Regions from separate parts of the Pseudoalteromonas sp. NEC-BIFX-2020_015 genome, predicted to be linked through region 3. Evidence: predicted binding sites of a transcription regulator. Region 3 holds the regulator's gene; each other region holds the start of a gene.

The links. Region 3 encodes sigma-54, which starts transcription at its own class of promoters, with help from an activator protein. Its sites were predicted from a motif close to GTTGGCACGNNNNTNGNNT; they were not measured.
Region 1: the regulator sigma-54 is predicted to act here: its motif matches at 1,621-1,639, upstream of HH219_RS04230 (DUF3192 domain-containing protein).
Region 2: the regulator sigma-54 is predicted to act here: its motif matches at 1,812-1,830, upstream of HH219_RS14560 (DUF2726 domain-containing protein).
Region 4: the regulator sigma-54 is predicted to act here: its motif matches at 1,546-1,564, upstream of HH219_RS14505 (DUF1328 family protein).

Annotation. Positions count from the first base shown of each region.
Region 1 is NZ_JABCJL010000004.1:34,485-37,683, reverse strand. It holds gene HH219_RS04245 (SO_0444 family Cu/Zn efflux transporter) at 1-80, opposite strand, end outside; gene zntR (Zn(2+)-responsive transcriptional regulator) at 64-477, opposite strand; gene HH219_RS04235 (D-2-hydroxyacid dehydrogenase) at 578-1,522, shown strand; gene HH219_RS04230 (DUF3192 domain-containing protein) at 1,684-2,061, shown strand; gene HH219_RS04225 (diguanylate cyclase) at 2,526-3,199, opposite strand, start outside.
Region 2 is NZ_JABCJL010000019.1:81,770-84,968, reverse strand. It holds gene arcB (aerobic respiration two-component sensor histidine kinase ArcB) at 1-640, opposite strand, end outside; gene folE2 (GTP cyclohydrolase FolE2) at 847-1,767, shown strand; gene HH219_RS14560 (DUF2726 domain-containing protein) at 1,871-2,464, shown strand; gene mtnN (5'-methylthioadenosine/S-adenosylhomocysteine nucleosidase) at 2,575-3,199, shown strand, end outside.
Region 3 is NZ_JABCJL010000024.1:27,046-30,244, forward strand. It holds gene rapZ (RNase adapter RapZ) at 1-76, opposite strand, end outside; gene HH219_RS16215 (PTS sugar transporter subunit IIA) at 97-549, opposite strand; gene hpf (ribosome hibernation promoting factor) at 554-841, opposite strand; gene HH219_RS16225 (RNA polymerase factor sigma-54) at 871-2,367, opposite strand; gene lptB (LPS export ABC transporter ATP-binding protein) at 2,434-3,159, opposite strand; gene lptA (lipopolysaccharide transport periplasmic protein LptA) at 3,156-3,199, opposite strand, start outside.
Region 4 is NZ_JABCJL010000019.1:68,759-71,957, forward strand. It holds gene HH219_RS14495 (TonB-dependent receptor) at 1-836, opposite strand, end outside; gene HH219_RS14500 (hypothetical protein) at 1,088-1,279, opposite strand; gene HH219_RS14505 (DUF1328 family protein) at 1,337-1,510, opposite strand; gene HH219_RS14510 (OadG family transporter subunit) at 2,036-2,281, shown strand; gene oadA (sodium-extruding oxaloacetate decarboxylase subunit alpha) at 2,292-3,199, shown strand, end outside.

The DNA.
Region 1 (3,199 bases), on a different contig from region 3:
ATGCCAGCGATCAGCAAACCAAGCATTAACCAAGGTGCAGATAATAAAAATAGCTGCCAAAAATTATTGAGTAAGTCCATCGATATCCTCCAAAGTAGTTAATATAGAGCAGTTATCTGCGGGCTCTTCACCGCCACAGCATTTGTCAGCTAAAACAGATAATGACTGATGAAAGCGCGTTAATTCAGCAATGCGCACTGCAACAAGATCTCGCTTTTGTAAGGTTAAATTTTTAACTTCGTGGCATGAATGCTGCTGTTTATGAAATTTAATTTGCAGTAACTCTTTAATTTCTGACAAACTAAAACCGACATTCTTTGCGCGTAAAATAAACTTCATTTGTTTTAAGTCTGACTGGCTATAATCACGATACCCAGATTGTGTCCGCGATGTAGCCGTTAACAAAGCATGCTTTTCGTAGTACCTTAATGTATCTGTTGAGACACCTAACTGGCTTGCAAATTCGCCTATTTTCATCATCGTCTCCAATGAATTTTTTATCAACTTTTACTTACTATAAACCTTAGAGCACACACTAAGGTCAAGTATTTATAATTTTTATTTTAAAGGAAATAGTATGAATATCACTCTACTCGATAGCGATACTTTAGCAGGCACTTCACTTAAGCCTTTTCAAGAGCTTGGTAAGTTTAAAAGCTACCCTCTAACGAGCACTGAGCAAGTTATTACTCATAGCCTAAATGCCGATGTGTTGATCACTAATAAAGTTGTACTTAATCGCGAGACGCTCGCACAACTCCCCGCAGTTAAACTTATTTGCGTTGCAGCAACTGGCACAAATAATGTCGACTTAATCGCAGCGAAAGAGCTTGGCATTGCAGTCGCCAATGTAGCTGGATATTCTACACCTAGCGTTGTTCAACACACTTTTGCATTAATTACTAACTTGCTCGGTAATACACATCGCTATATTAATGATTGCCAACAGGGGCAGTGGCAGCAAAGCCAAATGTTTTGCCGTCTTGATTATAGTTTTAACGAAATTGCGGGTAAAACATTAGCGATTATTGGTTATGGTTCATTAGGTAAAGCCGTTGCAACTGTAGCCAATGCATTTGGCGCACACGTCATTCTTGCTGAGCGTAAAAACCATCCCGTTAGGCAAGGCCGCACTGAATTTTATCAAGCAATAAAAAGCGCTGATATTATTAGCGTACATTGCCCTTTAACTGATGAAAGCCGAGATCTAATTAGCGCAGAAGAGCTAAGTATGATGAAGCCCTGTGCTATTTTAATTAATACAGCCAGAGGCGGTATTGTAAATGAAGCTGACTTAGCCCATGCACTCGCTGAGAATCAAATTGCCGCAGCTGGGGTTGATGTGTTAACGAAGGAGCCTGCCACTGACACTAACCCGCTAGCAGGTTATCAAGGCCATAACTTAATTTTAACCCCTCATATTGCATGGGCCAGTGAAGAGTCAATCATTCGCCTAGTTAAACAGATAAGCTTGAATATCAGTGCATTTAGCCAAGGTGAGAGCCGAAATAGACTGGTCTAATAGACTAATTATTAGTTATAAATACCAAGCCATATGCTATTCACACATCGTATATGGTTTCAAAAAACCTAACACACTGATTTTAAACAAGCTAAAAACTTGGCCAGCTATTTGCTAAATATTCAATAATAAATACCGTACTTAGCATCAGGGCAAATATAATGAAAAAAACACTTTTAATCGCAGCACTTACAATACCATTTTTAACTGGATGCGTTATTGCAGTATCAGATGGTGAAGCAGAAACACATTGGGCAGGCAGTGATACATCTAGCTGGGAAAAGCACCACAAATATAATCGAGAGGCTATTGCAAATATTGATTTAGATAGCAGTTATCAATCTGTTTTAAGTAAACTTAAAACGCCTAACTTCTCTGAGCTGTTAAAAAAGAATGATGATGTGTATCAGGTGTTATTTTACGCCACTCACAGCATTCACTCTGACGGTAAAATGACCAAAGATGAGTGCACTGCGCTTGTATTTAAAAATGAGAAACTCATTGGGGTGGGCGATACCATCTATAAATCACTTAACTAACATTTATACCAATCTGCGTAGATATGGGGTCTATTTAACGACAAGAAAATTGCGCTATACCTAGGCAGAAATTTTTATATCTAGTTGTTCTAAATAAAAAATTTTTAACGACGTTATAGCGTGATTTAATTCGTTAAATTGTTCAAATATTTATGCAGATTGGTATTATCTACCTAAACCACCTCAAGATGCGAGGGTCGTTGGAATTAAAAGCGATTTAGACAAGACATTAGTTGCAAGTAATAGTGGTTCTATTTTTAAAATCAACCCCTTATAAAAGTAACGCAGTATAAATCGCTTTTAAACTAACCCATTGAGCGGTTCACAGGCACTTGTGAAACGCTGAATTCTGCATCTTGAGGTGCTTTGGGTATATTGCGCTGGGTAGATAACAATCTACCCATGATTTTATTTTAACTAACTACAACATTGGAAGCTTTTAAAAAACCTAACTGGCTCTTTTATTATTGCGTTCGAATGACACGCGCAACAATGATATCTCGACCAGCATCTTTCGCTTGATATAACCCTAAATCAGCCTCTTCTAACAGTGTATGTTCGCCATATACTTGGCCGCACTCTGTTGTCGCAACACCAATACTTATTGTTATATGATCAGCATTTAATGATGCCTTATGCGGTATATTTAATTTTTTCACCGCATTTCTTAACTTATTTGCAAACTGCAACGCTTCATTTTTTCCCATATCGGGTAACACTGCAGCAAACTCTTCTCCCCCATAACGCGCAACAAAATCACTTGCACGCTCACATTCGCCCACTAATGCATGCGCAATACGTTTCAAGCAGTCATCTCCAGCACGGTGGCCATAACAATCGTTGTAACGTTTAAAGTGATCTATATCCATAAGTAAAACTGATAATGGGGTTCCAGCTCGGCGGCTTCGTCGCCACTCCCGAGATAAGCTTTCATCCAAATAACGTCTATTGGGGATTTCCGTCAAACCATCAATGGATGCTAGCATTTCAAGTAAGTCATTTTTCTGTTTTATAAGTAATTGGTTTCTGATACGAGCTTTTACAATTGTAGGGCTAAAAGGTTTTGCAATATAATCCATAGCACCTAGTTCAAACCCTTTAGCTTCATCATCATGACTTGTATTGGCCGAAATAAAAA
Region 2 (3,199 bases), on a different contig from region 3:
CTTTATTATCGGTGATTAATACTTCAGGTAAAAAATGGGTTGGGTAAATTTCTTCTGCGGTTTTACCAATTAGTTCAAGACTTGATTTACCCATTACTTGTTCAAACATTTTATTACACCCAGCAAAAACGCCATTATTATCTCGGTAATAAAACAAATCAGGAGAGGAGTCGACAATAGATCGTAATAACATACCTTGTTGCGCGAGCTCTTGTTGTGTCTTTTTACGCTCTGCAATTTCGTGTCTGAGCTCTTCGATTGCACGATGCTTGGCATGAAAAGCCATTTTCCGCTCATCTATCTCAATATTCAAGCGACTAATATTATCTTTTAGCGTTTGATTTAAAAGCTTTTCTTGTTTAGTTGCCGTGTCTAAATAAGCATAGGATGCATCTAGCTGACGTATAGAGTTAATCAGCACGCTTATAATAATAGGAGAAACCACCGCAGTAAAAAAAACCACGGCAAATATATCAACTAACATTACCTCGCCAACAGCGACATAATAAAACATGCAAGATAAAATCAACGACACCACTATTAATAACGCATAGCAAATTGCTGCGGTTTTAAGTTCACCGAATCGGGTAATGGAACTGGAAAGTATTCGAGCCCAGGGACTCAAAGAAGAATCGATCATATATAAATCTGTCTCTTGGCTATGCGTTTAAACTTGGCAAACTTCGTAGCTATCAAAAATAACTAACATCTACGCATATTTTAGCATTTTTACATTAGCAATTTTCATGTTCCGCGACGAAAACAGAAAATTTTCATCTACCACGTATTTTTAAATTATTTCGTGTAAAATACTGCGCTTTACAATTGCCAACAACGAGACTTGCAATGCAAACCAACATGCCCGATATAGCAGATACGGCTCCCGCCTTACAAACTGGTAAATTAGACTGGGTTGGTATGGCCGATATTGAACTGCCGTTTATTTTTGAATCTCGGGGTCTTGCGCCTGTAAACGTTAATGCAAAAGCTCGCGCCTTTGTTAATCTTCACAAAGAAGATGCAAAAGGCATTCATATGTCGCGATTGTTTTTAGCATTAGATACCTTATCTACCGAACAACATGTTAACCCTAGTACCCTATCACAAGCTTTGGATACTTTTATTTCAAGCCATGAAGGGTTAAGTGATCAAGCAAAAATTGAATTTAAATTTGAGCTTCCACTGCGCAGAAAGTCACTATTAAGCGGTAAAGCTGGCTGGAAAAGCTACCCTATCACTCTAGAGGCAAAAATTGACCGCGGGCAACTTAGCTTTGAACTAAGCCTTGATGTAACTTATTCGTCAACATGCCCATGCTCAGCGGCACTAGCGCGCCAACTTATTCAAAATGCCTTTGTGGAAAAATTTAACCAACAACCACTTAATCACGAAGAAGTAATTAATTGGCTTGGTAGTACAGATGGCATAATCGCAACGCCGCACTCACAACGCTCTATTGCTAACGTCAAAATTAAGTTAGATCGTAATATTACTGAATTTGATATTTTAAGCCTGGTAGATACACTCGAAAATGAGCTTAAAACCCCTGTTCAGGCTGCGGTTAAACGTGAAGATGAGCAAGAGTTTGCTCGCTTAAACGGTCAAAACCTGATGTTTTGCGAAGATGCGGCACGGAAAATAAAAGCCGTACTAGAAAGTGAACAATACGCTGATTACTGGTTACAAATAAATCATTACGAGTCACTGCATGCCCATGATGCTGTTGCAATTGCAGTTAAAGGCGTTGCCAATGGTTATCAACCTTAATATAAACCATACCCGTTTAATATAAATACGTAACACCACAACACTTAGGCACACAAATTGCTTTGTAATTTACAGTGTCAATTTGTTGTTGTGGAGTTACCGTATGGAATTCGCTTTATTATCAATTTTAGTTTTAGTCGTAGGGGCATCTGTTGTTGCGTCAAAGTTTACCGATGATGGCGGAAACCCTTACCCTTTCACCCGTAAAGAAAGTGTATTTACGCAAGTTGAAAGTGCCTTTTTAAATCTTTTAGAACGTGCTGTTGGCGATCAATACAAGATTGTTAGCCGCGTTAAATTAATTGATATCATTGATTGCAAACATGGCTTATCGCCTAAAGCAAAACGTGCAGCTATTGCTAAAGCAAAGAACAAACAACTGGATTACGTATTAATCGATAAAGAAAAAATGACTATCGTTGCCGCTGTTGACTTAGTTAACAATGCAAATAAAGATGGCCACAAAGCGCAGCGCGATTGGTTTGTAAATGGTGCATTAGAGGCCGCTGGTATCCCGCATATTCGTATGAAAGTAAAATCGGGTTATCGCCCAAGCGAAGTACGAGACGCCATTATGTTTAAATTAGGCAAACCTGCTGCACCGAGTATTCGCCCAAGCCGAAATAGAGTGACCAAACCAGCAGTGTTATCTCCTTCGCAAGCAAAAGCCCATTCGACTGCACTAGCTGAAATATAGCAGCATCTGTAAAAACAAAATGCGAGTTTAGGCTCGCATTTTTTGTTTGTTTTACCCTACTCCCATTTTTGCAGTATAATCTAGCCATCTAATTCGAGGAATTTTAAATTATGAATGTTGGTATTATTGGCGCAATGGAGCCAGAAGTTAAAATTTTGCGTGAAGCGATGCAAAATCCACAAATTCTAACTAAAGCAGGTTTTACTTTTTATACTGGTGAGCTAGCAGGTAACACTGTTACTCTAGTCCAATCAGGTATTGGTAAAGTAGCGTCAAGTATTGCAACAACACTGTTAATTGATAACTTTAAACCTGATTGCGTGATCAATACGGGTTCTGCTGGTGGTTTTGATCCGTCATTAAGCGTGGGTGATGTTGTTATTTCTTCTGAAGTTCGTCATCACGATGTTGATGTAACCGCATTTGGTTACGAAATTGGCCAAGTGCCACAAATGCCAGCGGGTTTTGCCGCGCATCCTAAGCTAATTGACGCTGCGCAACAAAGTATTGAAAGCATTAGTGACGTTAAAACGTTGATTGGCTTAATTTGCACAGGCGATTCATTTATGTGTGACCCTGTACGTATTGATAAAGCCCGCGCTGACTTTCCTACAATGCTTGCCGTAGAAATGGAAGGCGCAGCTATTGCGCAGGCCTGCTTTACACTTGAAACACCATTTGTTGTGATCCGCTCAATGTCTGACATTGCAGGCAAAGAGTCACCACAATCATTTG
Region 3 (3,199 bases):
AGCCAAGGTCTTCTAATACACGCAAAGCGACAGATTTACCTGACCCTGAGCGCCCACTGATGATAATTAATTCCATGTAAACTCTCCTTCTTTTAACTACGACTGTTCAACAATGACTTGATATAGATCTTGGTCTGTTTTTGCGCTACGTATTTGTTTACAAAACTCTTTGTCGTTGAGTTTATCAGCAATTGTAGCTAACGTCTTTAAATGAAGTTCACTGTCACCATCAGGTACGATGAGTGCAACAAAAATATCGACGGGGCGATTATCAATGGCATCAAAATTGATTGGTTGTTCGCTTACTAAAATTAAAGCGAGTGGTTCTTGTGCGCCACTCATGCGACCATGCGGGATCGCGATACCACGGCCAATACCTGTACTACCTAATTTTTCTCTATTTAATAGAGCACTCAATATGTCTTGTTGTGATAAGTGAGGAAGCCGTTCATGAGCCAATTGGCTGATAAATTCGAGGATACGTTTTTTGCTATTAAAAAGGACCGCAGCTTTACTGCAGTCCTGACAAGTAAGTGAACTTAGTTTCATAGTGTTAGTGTCGAGCGTGCTTCTCTTTGTGTTTGATAACTTGACGGTCGAGTTTATCGATGAGCCCGTCAATCGCGGCATACATGTCCTGGTGCTGCGTTGAGGCAAATAGCTCTGCGCCACTGACATGTAATGTTGCTTCTGCTTTTTGGTTGAGCTTTTCTACGTCAAGAATAACATGGACATTGTTGATGTGATCAAAATGCCTCTCAAGCTTCGCAAACTTATTGTTTACATAGTCTCTTAATGAATCAGTAATTTCTACGTGACGACCAGTTAAATTTAGTTGCATAAGCATTTTCCTTCTTGTGGTTTTACGCCTTAAATCAAGCTTTTACGTTGATTTGACGGTGGAATAGCTAGCGATTCACGGTACTTTGCTATTGTTCGTCTAGCTACTTTGATACCTTGCTCTGCCAATATATCTGCAATTTTACTATCACTCAATGGTTTAGCTGAGTTTTCTGCTGCAATCAATTTTTTTATGAGTGCACGAATTGCTGTCGATGAGCATTCTCCGCCATTTTCGGTACTGACATGGCTTGAGAAAAAATACTTTAACTCAAAAATACCACGTGGTGTATGCATGTACTTCTGGGTTGTTACCCGGGAGATTGTTGATTCATGCATTTCAACCATTTCAGCAACATCGTTTAATACCATAGGTCGCATAGCCTCGGGGCCATGCTCAAAAAAACCTTGCTGCTGTTTAACAATGCAGTTCGTTACTTTGAGTAATGTGTCATTACGACTTTCTAGGCTTTTTATAAACCATTTAGCTTCTTGTAAATGAGAGCGAATAAATTGGCTGTCAGTGCTCGATTTTACAGAGCGCGACATCGCCGCATATTGGCTGTTAACTCTAATTTTTGGCATGCTATCAGGGTTGAGCTCTACCACCCAGCGGCCTTTAATTTTTTTCACTGACACGTCGGGAATAACGTACTCTGACTCTTCTCGAACTATGGTATCCGCAGGCTTTGGATTAAGGCTGTGGATGAGTGTCATTACTTCTTTTAGTTCATCTTCCTTTAGCTTAGTCTTTTTCATCAAAGTACGATAGTCGCGACTAGCTAATAAATCGATATGATCAGTTAAAATCATTTTTGTTTCGCTAATCCAAGGCGTTGCAGGATCAAATTGATTTAGCTGAATACATAAACATTCAGGTAGGCTGCGTGCAGCAATACCGACCGGATCAAATAACTGAATACGCTTTAATACCGCTTGAACTTCATCAAGTTCAATTTCTTCTTCGTTATTACCTTTGTTTAGGCTTTCAGCAATGTCTTCACAGCTTAATGTAAGAATACCTGAGTCATCAACCGCTTCGACAATGGCTATCGCGATAGCTTCGTCAGTCGGACTAAAATGTGTCAGCTGTAGTTGCCACATAAGGTGATCGTGGAGGGTTTCAGATGAAGCGCCTTGATAAATAGATTCATCTTCAGGCATTGGCCCTGATGAAGAGCTTGGTGCGGCGCTCATGTATTCATCCCATGTAACATCCATCGCCATTTCGTCGCTTACGGTATCTTTTGCTAGCGCTTCACTGCTTTCTTGTTCGTATTCACTTGGCGTGTCATCAGCAGAGGCACTGACAGTTTGATCATCAGTATCTTGTTTTTGTTCGTTCTTACCACCTGATTCATCACCAAAGTCATTTTCATCGACCTCAAGTAATGGATTGCTATCTAGTGCTTCTTGGATCTCTTGTTGAAGATCTAATGTGCTCAACTGCAACAAACGAATAGCTTGTTGTAGTTGTGGTGTCATTGTAAGTTGCTGGCCCATGCGCAGCTGGAGTGATTGCCTCATGTATCTCTAACAATCCTTTTATTGTTGTCATAATTAAGTCTAGCAGAACCTTAGCCGGGCGTGGCTTTATAGCCTAAATTGCTCACCCAAATAAACGTCGCGGACTGTTTGGTCGGCAAGTACATGCTCAGGAGTGCCTGATGCAATTAACTCCCCATGAGAAACTATGTAGGCTTTTTCACAAACATCAAGGGTTTCTCGTACATTGTGGTCGGTAATAAGTACGCCTATCCCACGGTTTTTAAGATGTTCAATAATCTTCTTTATATCTAACACCGAAATAGGATCAACGCCAGCAAAAGGCTCATCTAACAGGATAAATTTAGGGTTTGCGGCTAAAGCGCGAGCAATTTCAACGCGACGGCGTTCACCACCAGATAATGCCATACCTTGACTATCACGGATGTGCTGAATGCTAAATTCATCAAGTAAGCCATCAAGCGCTTCTTCACGAGCTTGTTTATTTAGCTCTTTACGGGTTTCGAGTATCGCCATCAGGTTTTGGTAAACGGTCAGTTTGCGAAATATCGAAGATTCTTGCGGTAAATAGCCAATCCCTAAACGTGCACGGCTGTGCATTGGCAATAAGGTGATGTCGTTATCATCTATGCTTATTTGACCTTTGTCGCTTGGCACTAATCCTACAATCATGTAAAAAGTGGTGGTTTTGCCTGCGCCATTAGGGCCAAGTAAGCCAACAATGCTGCCAGCGCTGACTTCTAAGCCTACATTTTTTACTACTTGGCGGCCTTTATAACTTTTTGCTAAAAACTCAGCTTTTAATGTGCTCATGGCTGACCTTTTTCGTTATCTTTTTTAGTGTTTACTGGGA
Region 4 (3,199 bases), on a different contig from region 3:
GCAAACCGAGTTGGGAATGCGGTAGTCGAACCACCACTTTCAACTGAGTTTGGACCACTACAAGCATCAGGTGCTGGAACTGGAGGCTCGCCATTTAAAAATTCTTGATAGTTGGCGCCGCTTCCCGTTTCAATCCCTAATAAGCCTAAGGGTCTGTCTCCTAGTAAAATCTGATCACGTTTCATCCAGCCAAGAGATAAAACAACGTTGCCCTTATCATCGGCAAGGTTTGAGCCTAAAGTTAAGCTAAAGCTGTCTTTATCGCCATCACCTTCACCTGTTTCTGAATGCTTTGCATCAAAAACAACTCCTTGAAAGTCATCTTTGAGTACAATGTTTACAGCACCAGCTATTGCATCTGAACCATATACAGCAGACGCACCACCAGTAACAAGGTCAATTCTTTCTATAAGTGCGCTAGGAATTACAGAGGTATCAACTTCACCATCATAGTTAAATGGAATCATCCTGCGACCATTCATTAATACTAATGATCGTTCGGCGCCTAAACCTCTTAAGTTGATGGTTGAAGCTCCTGCAGAACCGTTATTCGCGTTACTGCCATCTCCGGGAACCGTTGCAGGTAAGCTTCTTAATATTTGCTCAACTTCAGGCTCTTGTTGAAAACCAAGTTCTTTTTCACCAATTGAAATAATAGGGCTGGCTGACACTGCACCAGGTTGTCTGATACGACTACCAGTAATTGAAATGACTTCTAAGTCTTTGTCTACCTTAGTTTCTTCCGCCGCTGAAATTGGCGCATAAATAAGTGCAGTTGAAACAACACCTGCGCTAAACGCATGCTTTACGGCAAGCGATATTTTATTCTTTAACATTGTAATCTCCCAAGTATTTATAATGATTATACCAAATACTGCAACGTTCCTTTTAGGGGACATTAATTTAGCCACTACAATATATAGTAACTAAATCAGGTATTACAAATTTTTTACTAAAATTTAAAGAGTGTTGCTTTTGTGTTTGTTCGTTTGGTGGGGGGTTATTCGTAGTAATTTGTTTTTTAACAATGGCTTAAGTGAAAACGACTCAAGAGAGTCGTTTTTATTATTATTTAAAACTTACCGTGTTAACAGTTTGTTTCTTCAGCATTTACACCTTCTTTTACTTTTTCACAGGCGTCTTCGACTTTGTTTTGTACATCGGTTACAGCTTCATCTATGCGCTCACCTGCTTCTTCTGCGTGATTGTCTTCACAACCCATAATAAAAAAACTAGCGAAAAGGGCGATAACGGCTGTTTTTACTGTTGTAGATTTCATAATGTAATTCCTTGTAAATAAATATAGTGGTAATACTGTTGCGTTACTTTGTCTCAGCTACTTGGGCACGTTGCCACGTAGTGCGCCTGATACAAGAGAGATAACTAACAATACTAAAAAGATAAAAAATATAATCTTAGCAATTCCTGCTGCGGCACCTGCGATGCCACCAAAACCTAACACTGCAGCAATAAGTGCAATAACTAAAAATGTAATTGTCCAGCGTAACATTGTTTTCTCCTTGGTTAATTTGTACATATTAGATAATGCCATTTACATGCCAATATTAAAGTCCTTTAAAATCAATCGCTTGATTATTCATTCGTTATAGGGATCAGTTTCATAGGAAATATTTACACGCTTTATGTGTAACTTGTTCTTAAGTAAAAAAAGGAATGTAAAATCACCATGCTATTGGTAAGACCAATTAATTTAAGTGGTTTTTAGAAAAGAAATATTATCAAATATAGAGACTGCATAAATAGGGATGGAGCTTTGCATTCTATAGCTTATAAGTTTTGGCTATATTCGCTATTTTTATCATCTATATCTTGAAAAATAATAGCGATTTGTCGGGTGTTAAATTTAATGTGGGTATGTTAGCTTTATATTAATTGGTTTTACCAATTTACAAAGTGTTGGAAGTGGTTAATTACTTTGATATGATTGTTGCATAGTTATTTATATAAAGTGGTTTTTTACCTGCTTTTGTTGCTTTGTTAACTATCAGGTATTGAATATATAAAGGGGCAGAGTATGAATATAGGTGAGTTACTAGCGACAGCAGCAAATTTGATGGCAACAGGCATGGTGGGCGTTTTTGTTTTTCTTTCATTGTTGATTTCAGCAATTGTATTAATGTCTAAGGTGGCGAGTCGTTTTGAGCAACCTATAGATGTACCAGCTCGTGCGCCATCAATCAAAGCGCAAGGTGTGCCAGATGCACACATTGCCGCAATTAGTGCTGCCATCGCTCAGTACAAAAATAAACAAAAATTATAAGGGGTGACTTATGGCTAAATTAAAACTAACAGAACTGGTACTTCGTGATGCTCATCAATCATTATTAGCAACGCGTATGCGTTTAGATGACATGTTACCTATTGCTGAAAAACTTGATGATGCAGGTTATTGGTCGATCGAATCATGGGGCGGTGCAACATTTGATTCGTGTATTCGCTATTTAGGAGAAGATCCATGGGAGCGTATTCGCGCCCTTAAAAAAGCAATGCCGAATACAAAGCAACAAATGCTGTTACGTGGTCAAAATCTTTTAGGTTACCGTCATTATGCTGATGATGTGGTAGAAAAATTTGTTGAGCGTGCACATAAAAATGGTGTAGATGTCTTTCGTATTTTTGATGCAATGAATGACGTGCGTAATTTAGAAACGGCAATCAAAGCCGCAATCAAAGTTGGTGCCCATGCACAAGGTACAATTTCATACACAGTAAGCCCAGTCCATACACTGGAGATGTGGCTAACACTTGCAAAACAGCTTGAAGATCTTGGTTGTCATTCAATTTGTATCAAAGATATGGCAGGTTTACTTAACCCATATGATGCTGAAAAGTTGATTAAAGGTTTAAAAGAAACGGTTTCTATACCAATTGCAATGCAATGTCATGCAACAACAGGTTTAAGTACAGCAACCTATCAAAAAGCGATTGATGCTGGCATCGATATGCTTGATACCGCTATTTCCTCAATGAGTATGACTTATGGACACAGTGCAACAGAGACCATTGTTTCTATAGTTGAAGGAACTGAGCGCGATACTGAACTTGATTTGAATCAGCTCGAAGAGATTGCCGCTTACTTCCGTGATGTACGTAAAAAGTATGCTGCATTTGAAGGCAGTTTAAAAGGTGTTGATGGTCGTATATTATTAGCGCAAGTGCCTGGCGGCATGTTAACTAA